Catenuloplanes indicus: one gene and its partner. The protein of the gene in region 2 interacts with the protein of the main gene of each other region in a pairwise test. Links are inferred from orthologs where the notes say so. Each region holds a gene or a part of one and is shown on either strand. Other genes may lie near its edges. The genes, in order: J2S42_RS08345 and J2S42_RS27340.

Region 1 (6,766 bases), 4.2 Mb from region 2 along the record:
TCACGAAGGTACGAATCTCGGCGACCGGCATGCCGGTGCGGCGCAAGGCCTGAACCAGCCGCACCGCCCGCACTGCCGCCGGGCCGTAGCGCCGGCGGCCGTCCGCGGTACGGCCGACCCCCGAGAGCAGGCCCTCGCGTTCGTACCAGCGCAGGGTGTGCGCGGTCAGCCCGGTGAACTCGGCGAGCTCACGAATGCCGAGCGTGTCGGTTTCCGACGGCATCACGAGATCATCCCAGGTCGGTGAGGTCCAGCACGAAGCGCCAGCGCACATCGTTACGGGCAAGCCGGTCCAGCGCGGTGCCGACCTCGCGGGCCGGCACCTTCTCCACGTCGGCGGTGATCCCGTGACGGGCGGCGAACGCCAGCATCTCACGAGTACGCGCCCGGCCTCCGCCGGCGGACGCGGTGAGCCGCTTGCGGCCGAACGCCATCGCCAGCGGCTCCGGCTCGTAGCGGTCCGGGATGCCCAGCATGCACAGCGTGCCGTCGATCCGCAGTGCCCGCAGGTACGGCGTCGGGTCGTGCTTGACCGGCACCGTGTCGAGGATGAAGTCGAACCGGCCCGCCTGCTCCGCCATCGCCTCCGGGCTGGTGGAGGGCACCACGCCGGCCGCGCCCAACTCGCGCGCGGCCTCCTCCTTGCCCGGTGACGTGGTGAACACGGTCACGGCCGCGCCCAGCGCCGTGGCGAACTTGACCGCGAGGTGCCCGAGCCCGCCGAGTCCCACCACGCCGACGCGCTGCCCGGGCCCGACCCCCCAATGACGCAGCGGCGCGAACGTGCTGATGCCCGCGCACATCAGCGGGGCCGCGCCCGCCGGGTCGAGACCGGCCGGCAGCGGATACGCGAAGGACGCCCGGAGCACGTACTCCCTGGCGTATCCGCCGTGCGTGCCGCCGCCGTAGGTCTCGGCCGGGTATTCGGCGCAGAAGACCTCCTCGCCGGCGCGGCAGGCCGCGCACACGCCGCAACTGTCCACGATGCCGCCGACCGCGACCGGATCGCCCACCCGGAACGCGGTCACGTCGGTGCCGACGGCGGCGACCTCGCCCACGAACTCGTGCCCGGGCACCAGCGGCGGCGCCCCCTCGGCCAGCCCTTGCGCCGCGTGCAGGTCCGTGTGGCAGACTCCGCACCAGGTGACCCGGACCGCGATGTCGTCCGGGCGCAGGTCGCGACGCCCGAAGGTGAACGGCGCCCACACGCCACCGGGGCTGAGCAGCGCCATTCCAGTCGTTTCACGCATGAATCGCACGCTATCCGTTAGAGCGCACTCGAACGCAACCGCGCTACGTCCAGCGCTGGCCCCCGCACCTCGGTGCTCCAGATCGTCGTCGCGGTTCTGCCGGGACACCGTCGGCCGGACCTGGCGGGGCCAGCACCGGCCGTGCGATGACGCCGGACATGGCGCCGGCCAGGACGCGCTCGGTCTCGGCGTCGAGGTGGGAGACCGGCTCCTCGAGTACGATCCGCTGACGCTTGCCGCCGGAGAGCCAGGCGCCGCGCTCCCCGGTCCCGCGATGACGGCGTCGGCACGCGGCACCGCGCCCATGTCAGGCCACCAGGAACGTACCGGCCATGAAGACGGCGAGGAACACGGCCTGCAGGGCGGTACCGGTCACCAGCACGGTGCGGTCGACCGTCTGATCCGCGCCCATCCGCGCCAGGACGAGGAAGATCGCCACCGCCTCCATGACGTAGCGCGCCGACGACTGCATCGCCCGGCCCCCGACCTCGGTCGACGTCAGCATGACGAGTGTGATGCCGGCCTGCACCACCAGGTATGCCTGGTCGCGCCGGAACCGGAACGGTCCTCGCACGGACAGGATCAGCAGGATCACCGCGAGCAGGACGGTGCCGGCCTCCAGCACCGCGCCCAGGGTGACCGGGTCGAGGGGCCCGTGCCCGGCGATCTGCCCGACCGATGTGAGCCACGCCCCGCCCGGCAGGGTGTAGCGGCGGCCCCACTGGTCCTGGGCGATGCTGAACTGCAGCGGATCGCCCAGCTCGATCAGGCAGTAGACGCTGTACGCGGCCACCCCGAGCGGCACCATGGCCAGCGACAGCACGTCGAGCCGGATCGCGCGTGGCCGCCAGCCGATCTGCCGCAGGTACTCGACGGCCAGCGGGAGGATCAGCAGCAGGCCGAACAGCCGGGTGGCCGAGGACAGCGCGCCCAGCGTTCCGGCCAGCCACCAGTGCCCGCGCCGGCCCGCGTAGAGGGCTCCGATCGCCAGCAGCATGAACAACGACTCGTTGTAGCCCAGGGACAGGAAGAAGCCCATCGGGAAGAAGGCCAGGTACCAGGCGGCGCGCTGCGCGACCCGCGGCCCGAACTCGTGGTCGGCCAGCCGGTGCAGCATGACCAGGGCGCCGTACGCGGCGGTGTTCGCCACCACCAGGGCGCTGATCACGGCGTCTCCCGGCAGCACCGGGTCGAGGACGCGGATCAGGATGGGGTAGAGCGGGAAGAACGCCGGGAAGCCCGGCCCGAGGTGGTAGCCGTGCTGGGCGATCGCGACGTAGTGGCCGGCATCCCAGCGGTTCCAGTCCAGCAGGATCGACGACAGTGCCGGGGCCGGGGTGCCGGCCCGGTAGGTCAGCCACGCCAGCGCGCTCACCGGGAGGCGGACGGCGACCGCGGCGGACCACACCGCGAACGCGGTCAGCAGCGCCGTGCGCCACGGCCGGTGGACCGGCGTGACGGACTCGGACGGTGCGGCGAGTTCCTCGGTGATCGTCGCGGTCACGACGGCACCCGGACCGGCCGGCGGCTGCTCGGGGCGGCGGAGTCGAAGGTCACGACGTACGCCGGGCGGTTCTGCATCGATGTGAACACGCGCGCCACGTACTCGCCGAGCAGCCCGAGGCACAACAGTTGCAGCGCGCCGAGGAACACCAGCGCCACGAACATCGACGTCCAGCCCGGCACGACATTCCCCCACAGGTAGGCGGCCAGGACCGCCCCGCCCATGACGAAGCAGAGCGCGATGCCCACGCAGCCCAGCCAGGTCGCGACCCGCAGTGGCGCGGCCGAGAACCCGGTGATGCTGTCGAACGCCAGCCGGACCATCTTGGCCAGCGGATACTTGGACCGGCCGGCGGCGCGCTCCGCACGGGCGTACGGCACCTCGCCGCTCGGCAGGCCCAGCCACGGAACGAGCAGCCGGTAGACCGGCCGGTCCTCCGGCAGGTCCAGCAGGGCGTTCACGGCGTTGCGGCTGAGCATCCGGAAGTCACCGGCGTTGTGCGGCACGGCGGTGCCGGTCAGCCGCCGCATCAGCCGGTAGTACGACTCGGCGGTCCAGCGCTTGAACAGGCTGTCGGTGCCGCGATCGGCGCGTACGCCGTAGACGACGTCGAGCCCTCCACCCTCGGCCGCGGCGAGCATCCGGGCGATGACCTCGGGCGGGTCCTGCAGGTCGACGTCGATGCTCACCACGTACTCACCGCGTGCCCGGTGCAGGCCGGCGGTGAGGGCGTTCTGATGCCCGGCGTTGCGGCGCAGCCGGACGATCCGCAGCTGCGGCCACCTGCGGCGCATCGTCTCCAGCACCACCGGTGTCGCGTCCCGGCTGCCGTCGTCGACGGCCACCACCTCGTACGTCACGAGCAGCCCGTCGAGCACCGGGCGTAGCCGCTCGGCGAACAGCGGCAGCACGTCCTCCTCGTTGAATACGGGGACCACCACTGACAGTCTCGGGTACATCCCGCCGTATCCCTCGTCGATCGTCACCGGGACAGAGTGTCGAAGCCCTCATAAGCGCCGGATAAGCATGGCCGGTGAACCGGCTCGGGCCGGTGGGACGTCCGGAGATCGTCGTGCCCCGGCCGTAGAGCAGCCGACACCGTGGCCGCACACTTGTCGTAGCCGCCCGTGTCACTCTCGCAGCCGAGCGGAATAGATGTTCTTGGACACCGATCTGCCATACAGCCGCCCGCCTCGTTACTGCTCGCCGAACTAGCATCCCGGTCGTGGGAAATGCGTGGGACACGATCGACTGGGCGGCCTTCGACGGCGCCTACGGGCCGGCGACCGAGACGCCGGGCATCCTGGCCGCGATCGCGTCGGAGGATCCCGAGGTGGCCGACGACGGGCGGTTCGAGTTCTACTCGTCTCTGCATCATCAGGGAACGGTCTACGCGGCGACCGTGCAGGCCGTGCCGTTTCTGATCGAGCTGGCCGTGCGGCCGGGCGTCCACCAGCGCGATCACCTGCTGCGGACGGTCGGCGCGCTCTGCGACCCGCAGCAGACCAACGGCGAGCAGCGTGCGGTGCACGCGGCCGTCGCGCGGCTCAGTGGGCTGCTGCTGCCCGCACTTGACGATCCAGATCCGGGGGTACGGGAGGCAGCCGCCTACGCGCTCGCCCACGCGGACTCCCGGCACGTACCCGCGCTGGCCGCCCGCCGGGCTTCGGAGACCGTCCCGGTCGTGCGCGCGTCGCTGCTGCTCGGCACGGCTCCCCACCCACCCGGGTTGCTGCGGGACGCGCTGACCGAGCCGTTCCCGGTCCCGGCGGCGGCCGCCGTGCTGCTCGCCCGCGCCCGGCATCCGCTCACCGCGGACCAGCTGACCCGCGTGTACGCCACCACCGCCACCTGGCAGGGCCCCTGGTCCGACACCGTCTCCGGACGGCCGGGCGACCTGACCCGGTTCCTCGACCTCGACGGGCTGACCACGCTTACCGACGCGTTGACGACCGGCCCGGCCCGCCGCGATCTCGCCCATGGGCTGGCCGACCGTTTCCGCTCCTCGCGCGCAGCGGCGTCCGCGCTGGCCGGCCGGCTCGCGCCGCTGCTGGCCGACCCGGAGCAGGACGTCCGGTCCGCGGCCGTCGACGCGGCGCTCGCGGCGGGCACCGCCTGCGCCGTGCTCGCCGACGCCCTGGCCACGCTGGCCGCCGACCCGGTAGGCGATGCGCCGGACGAGGCGCTGGGCCTGCTGATCCGGTTGCGGGATCCGCGCTGGTCCGGGCTGCTGGTGTCGGCGTGGGAGCGCGGCCGTGATCCGCAGGTGACCACGCTGTTCGGCGACATCAGCCCGCCGTACGACGCGGAGATCCTGCATGCGGTCCGGCGGCGGTTGCGCATGCTCGCCGGAGAACCGGAAGCCGGGAAGTGGGCCGCCGCGCCGCAGGTAGGCCTGGTGCAACTGCTCGGCGGCTGGGGACCAGCGGCAGCGGACGCGGTGCCGGAGATCATCGCGGCATATGAGCGGGCCTTCGGGGTCGCGGCGGACGCACTGGCGTCGATCGGGCCGTCGGCGCTCTCGGCCGTATCCATGCTGAAGGATCGTGCTCTTGGTGGTGATCTTCGGGCCGGGCACGCGGTGTGGCGGCTGACCGGGGAGACTGAGGCGCTGGTCAGTGCGGTACTGGCGAAGCGAGGGCGGGGAGCGGCGTGGGATCTGCGGCGGGCGGGCGAGGCCGGGACCGCGCTGGCACCAGCTGTCCCCCGGTTGCGTGAGTGGCTGGCGCAGGCCGGCGACGCGGACGAGCGGATCATGGTGGCGCGGGCGCTGTGGCGGGCCACCGGTGACCCGGCGGAGGCGCTGCCGACGTTGACTGAGGTGCTGGCCGGTGGCCATCCCGGCGCCGGGGCGGGACTCGCGGCGGAGATCGGCACGCCGGAGCACCGGCCGCACCTTCGCCGGATGCTGCGGCACCAGCCCTGGCACGTTCAGGTCGACGCGATCCGTGCGCTGCACCGGCTCGGCGTGCCCGCCGAGGAGCTGACGGCCCCGTTGCTGGACCTGCTCGACCGGGCCTCGGACATCCAGGTGAACCTGCTGGTGGAGATGCGTGCGGTGACCGCCATCCCGGCGCTGACCGCGCTGGCCGAGCAGCCCGAACGGGTGGTCCGCAGCGGCTTCCGGGACTACCCGTGGCAGGACGACGCGCTCCGCGAGCGGCTCCGGGCCGCAGTGGCGGCGCTCAGCGCGTGACCGTCCGGGCCGGTTCGCTGTGCGGAGATGCAGGACGCGGCGGTCGACCGGCCGGGGTGCGCGCCGCGGGCTGTGACACGGACCGGCCGTAGCGATCGCTCATCCCGGCCGGTCCGTGGGCGGGCAGGTCCGGTTCGCGGTGCGGCTGATGGCATGTGGACGACCTCGATGCGATGGTTGCGCGGGTCCCGCAGCACGACAGGCGCCGGGAACGTCACGCTCAGCACGATGCGCTGGACTTGATTCGTACCCTTGAAATTTGGGTGATCTACGAGGTGTCTGCACGGTAGAACTTGATGATCCGTTTGCCGTGCTTGAATGCGCGCAGGGACTCTGGCAAGTCCTCGAAGTCCGCACGGCGGTTCGAGCACAGCACGATCACGGCGTGGTCCTGGAGATGAAACCTGAGCTGTTCCAGCATCTGTCGCGAAGGATTTCCGGCGTCCGAAGTCCAGACAGTCTGGCTGCCGTAGGGCAGATCGGCGATGACGACATCGATACCATCAAGAGCGACCAGTCGCACATCGACCTCACGCGTCGCGTCGATGACCGAGACTGTTGTTGTTATCGGCTGCACGCCTCGTCTGAGCTTGCAAAGTCGTGCGGCGGCCTCGGCCCGATCATCGGAACGTTCCGCGAGGAACCGGGCTCGTCGTCGCAAGCCGTCGTCGGTGAGAAGTCCCAGGTTCTTTGCCGCCAGGGTCGTTGCGGCCTCGCTGATATCGGTGGCGAGGACTTGCGTGATCGCCTCGCCTCGCGCGAGCCCGAGCGTCGTGACGATACTCCCTGCTCCGCACAGTGGGTCCCATAAGCCAA
Region 2 (7,749 bases):
AACGCCACTGCCGCCGCAGCGACGGTGAGCAGGACCAGCAGGCCGATCACCAGGAAACCGCCGACCCGGAAGACTCGTCGCTCCATGACATCTCCCCCATATCGAAGTGATATCACGATGCTAACACCGGGGGACAAGGGGCCGGGGGTGGGCCGGTGGGCGTCCTCTGCAGAGCAGGTCGACCGCGCGCCTCCGGCAGGGCGGGGCGACGGCGCGGATTTTGGGCAGAGCAGGTCGGCGGCGGGGCGGGGCATGCCTCCGGCGGGTCGCCGACTCCGGTGCATGGCGGGGCTTCCAGCGGTTGCGGGGTCCGTGGGGCCGGCTGTTTCTTCGTGGGTGGTGCGGGTTGCGTCTGTGGGCCGGGATGCTCCGGCGGTGCCGGTTTTGCGCTGGCGCACGAAAGCGAAAACCGCCACCGTTTCGCTCGGCGGTACTTCAATTGGTGAAAAGCCGCGTAGTGCCACCTATCACCGTCGGGCTCGGCCTGGCCGTATAAGCCTATCGCGATCGTGGTGCGCGGCGCCGTGTATCGCGTGCGGGCCGGAAGGTCGCGTATCGCGAATGGCGCACGATGTGTGTAGGCCATGCGGCCGTATCGGGGCGGTAATGATCGCGGCCCTGTGGAAAGCTTTTCTCATGCGGCAATCGCAGTTGTTCACGTCGGCGGAGATGGCCGAGATGCGGGATCGGACCGCCTCTCGAAATTACTCTGCTGCGCGTGACGAGTTCCGCCGAATACATGAGCGGCGCCGATATTGGGGAAGTGCCGCGGCCAAGTTCCGCAGCTGGTCGTGTTTCGCTGCCGTCGAGGACAACGCGGCACATGGCAACGAAGCCGGCACCGCGCTTTCCGGGATTAATGCTCGTCGTGGATCGCGGCGCTCGACGAAACGCCGAAAGGCGAACCCCGCCACAACGCTATGCGGGAGCGGCGAAGCCGGAAAGTGAATCGACACGGGCCGCGCGCATATGGCACAAGAGCAGCGAGCTTCGCCATTTCGATCGAACAAGTCGCCGCGGGCGTTCCGCACGATATTGCGAAGTGCGGCGCGTCATCGGCGGCCGGGGTCGCTCACGCAGTTTTGCGGTTGCGGGTGGCGATGGCCCAGCCGCAGGCGTAGAGAACGGTGACGGTGCCGCTGGCGATCATGATGTGGCGGGGGGCGACGTGGTCGATGGTGGCGGCGACGGCCAGTTGGCTGATCGAGATGGCGATCGTGGTGAGCATCAGGTCGGTGGCGAAGACGCGGCCGCGCAGCGTGTCGGGGACCGCGCCCTGGAGGGCGAAGTTGGAGAGCATCCAGTTGGTGCCGCCGGCGAAGTGGGCGACGAAGACCAGGGCGACCAGCAGTGGGAACCAGGGTGCGAAGGCGGCGGAGGCGTAGGCGAGCCCGTAGACGGCCATCGAGATGGCGAGGCCGGGGAGCAGCCAGTTCCGGTGGTCGAGGAGGCGGCGGGTGACCAGGGGGCCGGCCAGGACGGCGGCGCCGCGGGCGGCGAAGAGGATGCCGACACCGGCGGGCCCCACCCCGTAGGCGGCGACGACCAGGGGGAAGGCGGCGATGACGCCGTTGCCGAGCCCGACGGCGGACTTGACGGTGATCAGGGCGCGGAGGCGCGGGCTGGCGGCGATGTGGTGGATGGCCTCGCGGATCGCGGCGAACGGGTGCGGGGGTGGGCCGTCCGGGGTGGCGGTCTGGAGCGGGCGGCGGATGCGGGAGGTGAGGAGCGCGGCGATCAGCAGGCCGGCGCCGGCCATCGCGAAGCAGGCATACGGGCCGGCGAAGCCGCTGACCACGCCGCCGACCGAGGCGCCGACCACGACCATGATGCCCCAGGCGCCACCGGCGAGCGCGTTCGCGTCGGGGAGGTCCTCGGGGTCGACCACGTTGGGCAGCGCGGCCTGGGCGGCGGGCGTGTAGAACGCCTTGGCCACCGCGACCGCGGCCATCGCCAGCAGCGCCAGCCAGGCGGTGCCGGCGTCCTGGACCGTGAAGAGCAGCAGCGACGCGGCGAGCGCGGCCAGGTTCGCGACGATCATCACGGTGCGGCGGTCGACCCGGTCGACGACCGTGCCGGAGTACGGCAGGAGCAGTGCGTTGAGGCCGGTGTCGACGGTCATCACGAGCGCGCCGAGCACGCCGCTGCCGGTCAGGTCGGTGAGCAGCACGAGCAGCGGGACCATGATGAACCAGTCCGCGCCGAAGACGACGAGTTCACTGAGGTAGAGCCGCCGGAAGTCCGGGTTCCGGGCCAGCAGCGACAGGGGTGAACTCACAGTGGCACCTTACCCAAATGATCAAGGCGCCTCCCGGAAGGATCCGGGAGGCGCCTTGCATCAGGTGATGGCTACTCCTGCGGCGGCAGCGGGGACTTGTTGCTGCGTGGCAGGCGGAGCACCTCGAACTGGTCGGTGCCCTCGCGGAGCGCGCCCGACGGCGCGGCGGGCGGCTCCGGCGTGGTCTCCGGCACCGAGTCGACCCGGTCCACCGGAGCGGCGGCGGGGGTCGGCGCCGGGACACCGGCCCGCGCCTTCTCCGCCTTGCGGGCCTCGCGCTCGGCACGCCGCTCGCGCCGGCCCTCGACCAGCGTGTAGAGCGCCGGCACCAGCAGCAGCGTGAGCAGCGTGGAGCTGATCAGGCCGCCGATCACCACGACCGCGAGCGGCTGCGAGATGAAGCCGCCCTCTCCGGTCAGGCCGAGTGCCATCGGGGTGAGCGCGAAGATGGTGGCGATCGCGGTCATCAGGATCGGCCGCAGCCGGTGCCGGCCGCCCTCGATCACCGCCTGCTGCACGCCGTACCCCTGCTTGCGGTACTGGTTGATCAGGTCCATCAGCACGATCGCGTTCGTGACCACGATGCCGACCAGCATCAGCACACCGATCAGCGCGGGTACGCCGAGCGCGGTGTCCGTCGCGAGCAGCAGCAGGATCGCGCCGGTAGCCGCGAACGGGATGGAGACCAGCAGGATCAACGGCTGGATGATCGAGCCGAACGTCGCCACCATGATGATGAAGACGATCGCGATCGCGGCCAGCACCGCGAGACCCAGCTGCTGGAACGCCTCGTTCTGGTCGGCGCTGACGCCACCGATCTCCCAGCTCGCACCGGCCGGCGGGGTGAGCTCGTCCAGCTCGGTGGTCAGCGCGGTGGTGGCCGCGCCGACGTTCGAGCCGCTGACCGTACCGGTGACGGTGACGCTGCGGTCGCCGTTGATCCGGGTGATCTCGACCGGGCCCTGCACCTCGTTGACGTCCGCCACGTCGTCCAGCGGCACGATGCCGCCCGGCGTCTGCAGCGGGTACGCCCGGAGCGCGGCCAGGTCGGCCGGTGCGGTGCCGCCGAGGTCCAGCACGACGTTGCGCTCGCCGGCGCCGGTCAGCGTGACCTGGCCGATCGGCGCGTCCCGGAACGCGCCGGAGACCAGCTGGCCGATCTGCGCCTCGGAGAGACCGCGCGCGGTGGCCGCGGCCCGGTCGACCGTGATGTCGATCCGCGGCACGCTCTCGGCCAGGTCGCTGGTCACGTCCGTGACGTCCGGCGTGGCCGCCATCGCGTCCTGCACCTGCTGCGCGGCGGCGGCGAGTGCGTCCGCGTCCGCGGCCTTGACCACGACCGCGAGTTCGTTGCCGCTGAAGCCGCTGCTGGAGTCCGCGCCGACGGTGATCTCGCCGGCCGACGGGCCCAGGTCCTCGAACTCGCCGCGCAGCTCCTCGGTGAACGCCTCGGTGTCGACGTCCTCCTCCAGCGTCACGGAGTAGCTCGCGGTGTTCGCGCCGCTGCCGCCGCCGGTGAACAGCGCGGACTGGCCGCCGCCGCCCACGGTCGCCTGGTACGACTTCACCTCGCCCGCGCCGGACAGCACCGCCTCGACGCGCTTGGCCTGCGCGTTCGTCGCCTCCAGGCTGGTGCCGATCGGCATCGTCTGGGAGATGCTCAGCGTGTCCTGACCGGACTGGTCGATGAAGTTCGTCTTCAGCTGGGTGGCCAGGCCGCCGGTGATCGCCAGCACCACGACACCGATTCCGATCGTGGTCCAGCGCCAGGTGGTGGCGAACCGGATGACCGGCAGGTAGGAGCGCTGCAGCGGGCTGCGCAGCTCCTTCTCCTCCGCGGCCCGGCGGGCGACCTCGGCCTCCTCCGCGGTGCCCTTCGGCGGGCGGAGGAACCAGTACGCCAGCACCGGCACGATGGTCAGCGACACGATCAGCGAGGCGATCAGCGCGACCGTGACCGTGATGGCGAACGGCGCGAAGAGCTGGCCGACGAAACCACCGACCAGCGCGATCGGTGCGAACACCGCGACCGTGGTGAGCGTGGACGCCAGCACCGCGCCGGCGACCTCCTGCACACCGGTGGTGATCGCCTGCAGCTTCTCCTCGCCGTACCCGAGATGGCGTTTGATGTTCTCCAGCACCACGATGGAGTCGTCGACCACGCGGCCGACCGCGATCGTGAGCGCGCCGAGCGTGAGCAGGTTGAGCGAGTAGTCCTGGATCCACAGCGCGATCAGCGCGACCAGCACGGACAGCGGGATGGAGACCGCGGTGACGATCGTGGACCGGACGGACAGCAGGAAGACCAGGATGACGATCACGGCCATCACCAGGCCGAGCATGCCCTCGGTGGCCAGGCTCTCGATCGACCTCTCGACGAACGGCGCCTGGTCGAAGACGACCGTGAGCGTGACGCCGCCGGCCGCGGCCAGCTCGGGGAGCCGGTCGCGAATCTCCTCGGAGATGCGCACCGCGTTGCCGTCCGGCGTGGCGGTGACGGAGATGCCGAGGCTGTCCACGCCGTCCGTGCGCGTGTAGGACGTCGGTGCGGCCTGCACCTCGGCCACGGTGGCGACGTCGCCGAGCCGGACCGCGCGCCCACCCGTACCGGTGAGGTAGATGTTCTGCAGGTCTTCCAGCGTGGTGATCGGCGTGCCGACCTGCACGGTCAGCGTGCGGTCGCCCTCGCTCAGCGTGCCGGCCGGGACGGACACGCCGTTCGCCTGGAGCGCGGTGGCGATGCCGGCCGGGTTGACACCGGCCGCGCCGAACTTCGCCAGGTCGGGCGTGATGGCGATGCTGGACGTGCGCGCGCCGGTGACCTCCGCGGTCCGCACGCCGTCGATGCCCTGCAGCTCGGGCAGCACGCTCTCGTTGAGCGCGGCCGCGAGCGCCGCCTCGTCCGTGCCGCCGGACGCGGCCAGCACGATGGCCGGCAGGTCGGCGGTGCTGCCGGCGAAGACGGTCGGGTCGACGTCCTCCGGCAGCTGGGCGCGGATCCGGCCCAGATTGCTCTCGATCTTCGAGACGGTCTGGGTCAGATCGGTGCCGAACTCGAACAGCACCTGGACCGTCGCCACGCCCTCACTGGTGGTCGAGGTGACCTCGTCGAGGCCCTCGATCCCCTGGACGCTGTTCTCGATCGGCTCGGTGACCCGCTGCTCGACGATCTCCGGCGACGCCCCGGGGTACGAGGCGAAGATGAACGCGGCGGGAAACTCCAGCGAGGGCAGGAGCTGCTGCTTGAGGGACGGGATGGCGAAGGCCCCGAAACCGGTCACGATGATCGCGATCAGGGCGATGAGACCCCGGTTCGCGAGACTCAGTCTTGCGAGCAAGGACATGAGCAGACTCTTCTCCTGCTGGGGTAAGTTAGCTCGACACGAATAGTTTGCCTTACGCGAACAAGTTGCCCACAATCGGGGACATCCCGTAGTTCACAGGGACCCGTTGCTCACGGGGACCGTTGTTCAGCAGGACAGACGGCGAAACGGCAGGAGACGCGGTGGCCGACGAGGACAAGGACCGGCTGATCGCGCAGATCATGGACACTCAGCGACGCATGCAGTACCTGTTCGCGCACGATCGGTCCAACCCGCTGTTCGACGCGCATCTGACCATGCCGCAGCTCAAGATCCTACTCATGCTGGCCGCGGGCGACGGCGCATCCGGGCAGGAACTGCAGCGCTTCATGGGCGTCAGTCTGGCCACCGTCACCGGGATCGTGGACCGGCTGGTCGCCCACGATCTGGTGGAGCGACATGAGGACCCCAACGACCGGCGGGTACGCCGGGTGATGCTCACGCCGCACGGCCGGCAGACCGTGGAGCGGATCATCATGGCCGGTGCCGAACGCCAGGCCCGGGTGCTGTGCCGGATGTCCGCCGCGGATCTGGGCGTCATTCTGCGGGCCTCGGAGCTGCTGGTCGACGCGGCGGAGGCGGACGCGGCCGAAGAGCGCGCCACCGAAAACCTCCATTAGCGAAAAATTATCTGTTTTGTCCACATAGCCTGTGGGCATGGCCCGCCGTACGCTCACGCTCTGCGCGCTGCTCGGCGTGCCGCTGCTGGCCGGCACGAACCACACCTGGCACGGCCCGGCGCTGCGCGACCTGGCCACCGAGATCGGCGGGCCGACCCGGGCCGCCTGGATCATCTCCGCCTCGCTGCTCGCCGCGATCACCGCGGCGCCGCTGGCCGGCCGGCTCAGCGACCGTTACGGGCCGAAGCCGATGCTCCAGGCCGGCCTGCTGGCCGCGGCCACGGGTGCCGCGCTGGGCGGGCAGGCCGGCTCGATCCGTACGCTGATCTGGGCGCAGGTGATCTACGGCGTCGGCGCCGGCACCTCGCTGGTCCTCAGCCATCTGCTCACCGCGCGGCTGGCCGGGGCCGAGCAGCGGGCGCCGTTCCAGAACGCGTTCGGCGTCACCTACGCGGTCGCCGGCGTGCTCGGGCCGGTCCCCGGCGGGCTGCTGGCCGACGCGCTCTCCTGGCGCTGGCTGTTCCACGTGACGGCCGGGACCGCGCTCGTGCTGCTGGTCGTCGTCACGCTCACCGTCTCCGGCGCGCACCCGCGCGAACGCGTACCGCTGGATCTGGCCGGCGTCACGCTGATGGCGCTGATCGGCGCGGGCGTGCTGATCGCGGTGTTCTGGGCCGGCTCGCCGGGCCGCGGCCTGCCCTGGACGCTCGGCGCGGCCGCCGTGACCGCGCTGCTGATCGCCGTGTTCGTGCGGGTGGAGCGCCGGGCCGCGGTGCCGGTGCTGCCGCCGGTGCTGTTCACCGGCACGGTGTTCCCGACCGCGTCGGCGATCGGCCTGCTCGGCGGCGCCGCGCTGTTCGTGACCGTGGCCAGCCTGCCGCCGTACCTGCAGATGGCCCGTGGCGGGAGCCCGGCCGCGTCCGGGCTGGCGCTGCTGCCGCTCTCCGCCGGGATGCTCCTCTCCGTGGTCGCCGGGCAGGTGACCGTGGCCCGGATCGGCCGCTACCGCATGCTCACGCTGGGCGGCAGCATGCTGGTCGCGGTCGGCCTGTTGATCCTGGGACGGATGGAGGCGGACACGCCGCTCGCCGTGATCCTGCTGGCCACGCTGCTGATCGGGCTCGGCCTCGGGCTGGTCTTCCCGCTCGTGCAGCTCGCCGTGCAGAACGCCACGGACGCCCGGCACCTGGGCGTGGCCACGTTCGCCAGCCTCTACTTCCGCTGGTTCGGCGGCGCGGTCGGGCCGGTGCTGTTCGCCGCGATCGTCGCCGGGTCGCTGCCGCCGCGGCTGTCCGACGCGAACGTGATGAACACGCCGCAGACACCCGAGGGCGTGGCGCTCTACCTGCGCGTCTACACCGACGGCGTGCACGCCGGGTTCCACACGCTCGCGGTGCTGCTCGGCCTGGCCGTGGTGCTGTCCTGGCTGCTGGCCGAGGTGCCGCTGCGGGTGACGTCGCCGGTGCTGGCGCCGGAGATGTTCGGCATG

Evidence for each region.
Region 1: the proteins of J2S42_RS27340 (region 2) and J2S42_RS08345 interact in binary tests that used the Bacillus subtilis proteins (3 or more experiments, as listed by UniProt). The link is inferred for Catenuloplanes indicus from one-to-one orthologs.

Annotation. Positions count from the first base shown.
Region 1 is NZ_JAUSUZ010000001.1:1,794,231-1,800,996, forward strand. Bases 1,746-4,612 are described here. They hold J2S42_RS08345 (glycosyltransferase family 2 protein), read right to left. Parts: upstream 3,741-4,612; coding sequence 2,751-3,740; downstream 1,746-2,750. Other genes in these bases: J2S42_RS08340 (mannosyltransferase family protein), read right to left, coding at 1,746-2,754; J2S42_RS08350 (hypothetical protein), read left to right, coding at 3,980-4,612. Outside these bases: J2S42_RS08330 (MerR family transcriptional regulator), read right to left, coding at 1-223; J2S42_RS08335 (NAD(P)-dependent alcohol dehydrogenase), read right to left, coding at 231-1,250; more of J2S42_RS08340, read right to left, coding at 1,558-1,745; more of J2S42_RS08350, read left to right, coding at 4,613-5,950; J2S42_RS08355 (hypothetical protein), read right to left, coding at 6,219-6,766.
Region 2 is NZ_JAUSUZ010000001.1:6,020,178-6,027,926, reverse strand. What follows is about bases 2,150-5,999. They hold J2S42_RS27340 (efflux RND transporter permease subunit), read right to left. Parts: upstream 5,623-5,999; coding sequence 2,350-5,622; downstream 2,150-2,349. Other genes in these bases: J2S42_RS27335 (MarR family winged helix-turn-helix transcriptional regulator), read left to right, coding at 5,784-5,999; J2S42_RS27345 (MFS transporter), read right to left, coding at 2,150-2,278. Also shown: J2S42_RS27355 (SPFH domain-containing protein), read right to left, coding at 1-86; J2S42_RS27350 (hypothetical protein), read left to right, coding at 607-948; more of J2S42_RS27345, read right to left, coding at 1,073-2,149; more of J2S42_RS27335, read left to right, coding at 6,000-6,260; J2S42_RS27330 (MFS transporter), read left to right, coding at 6,298-7,749. UniProt on the Bacillus subtilis protein: Required for self-resistance to surfactin, an antimicrobial lipopeptide surfactant produced by B.subtilis. Also required for swarming motility.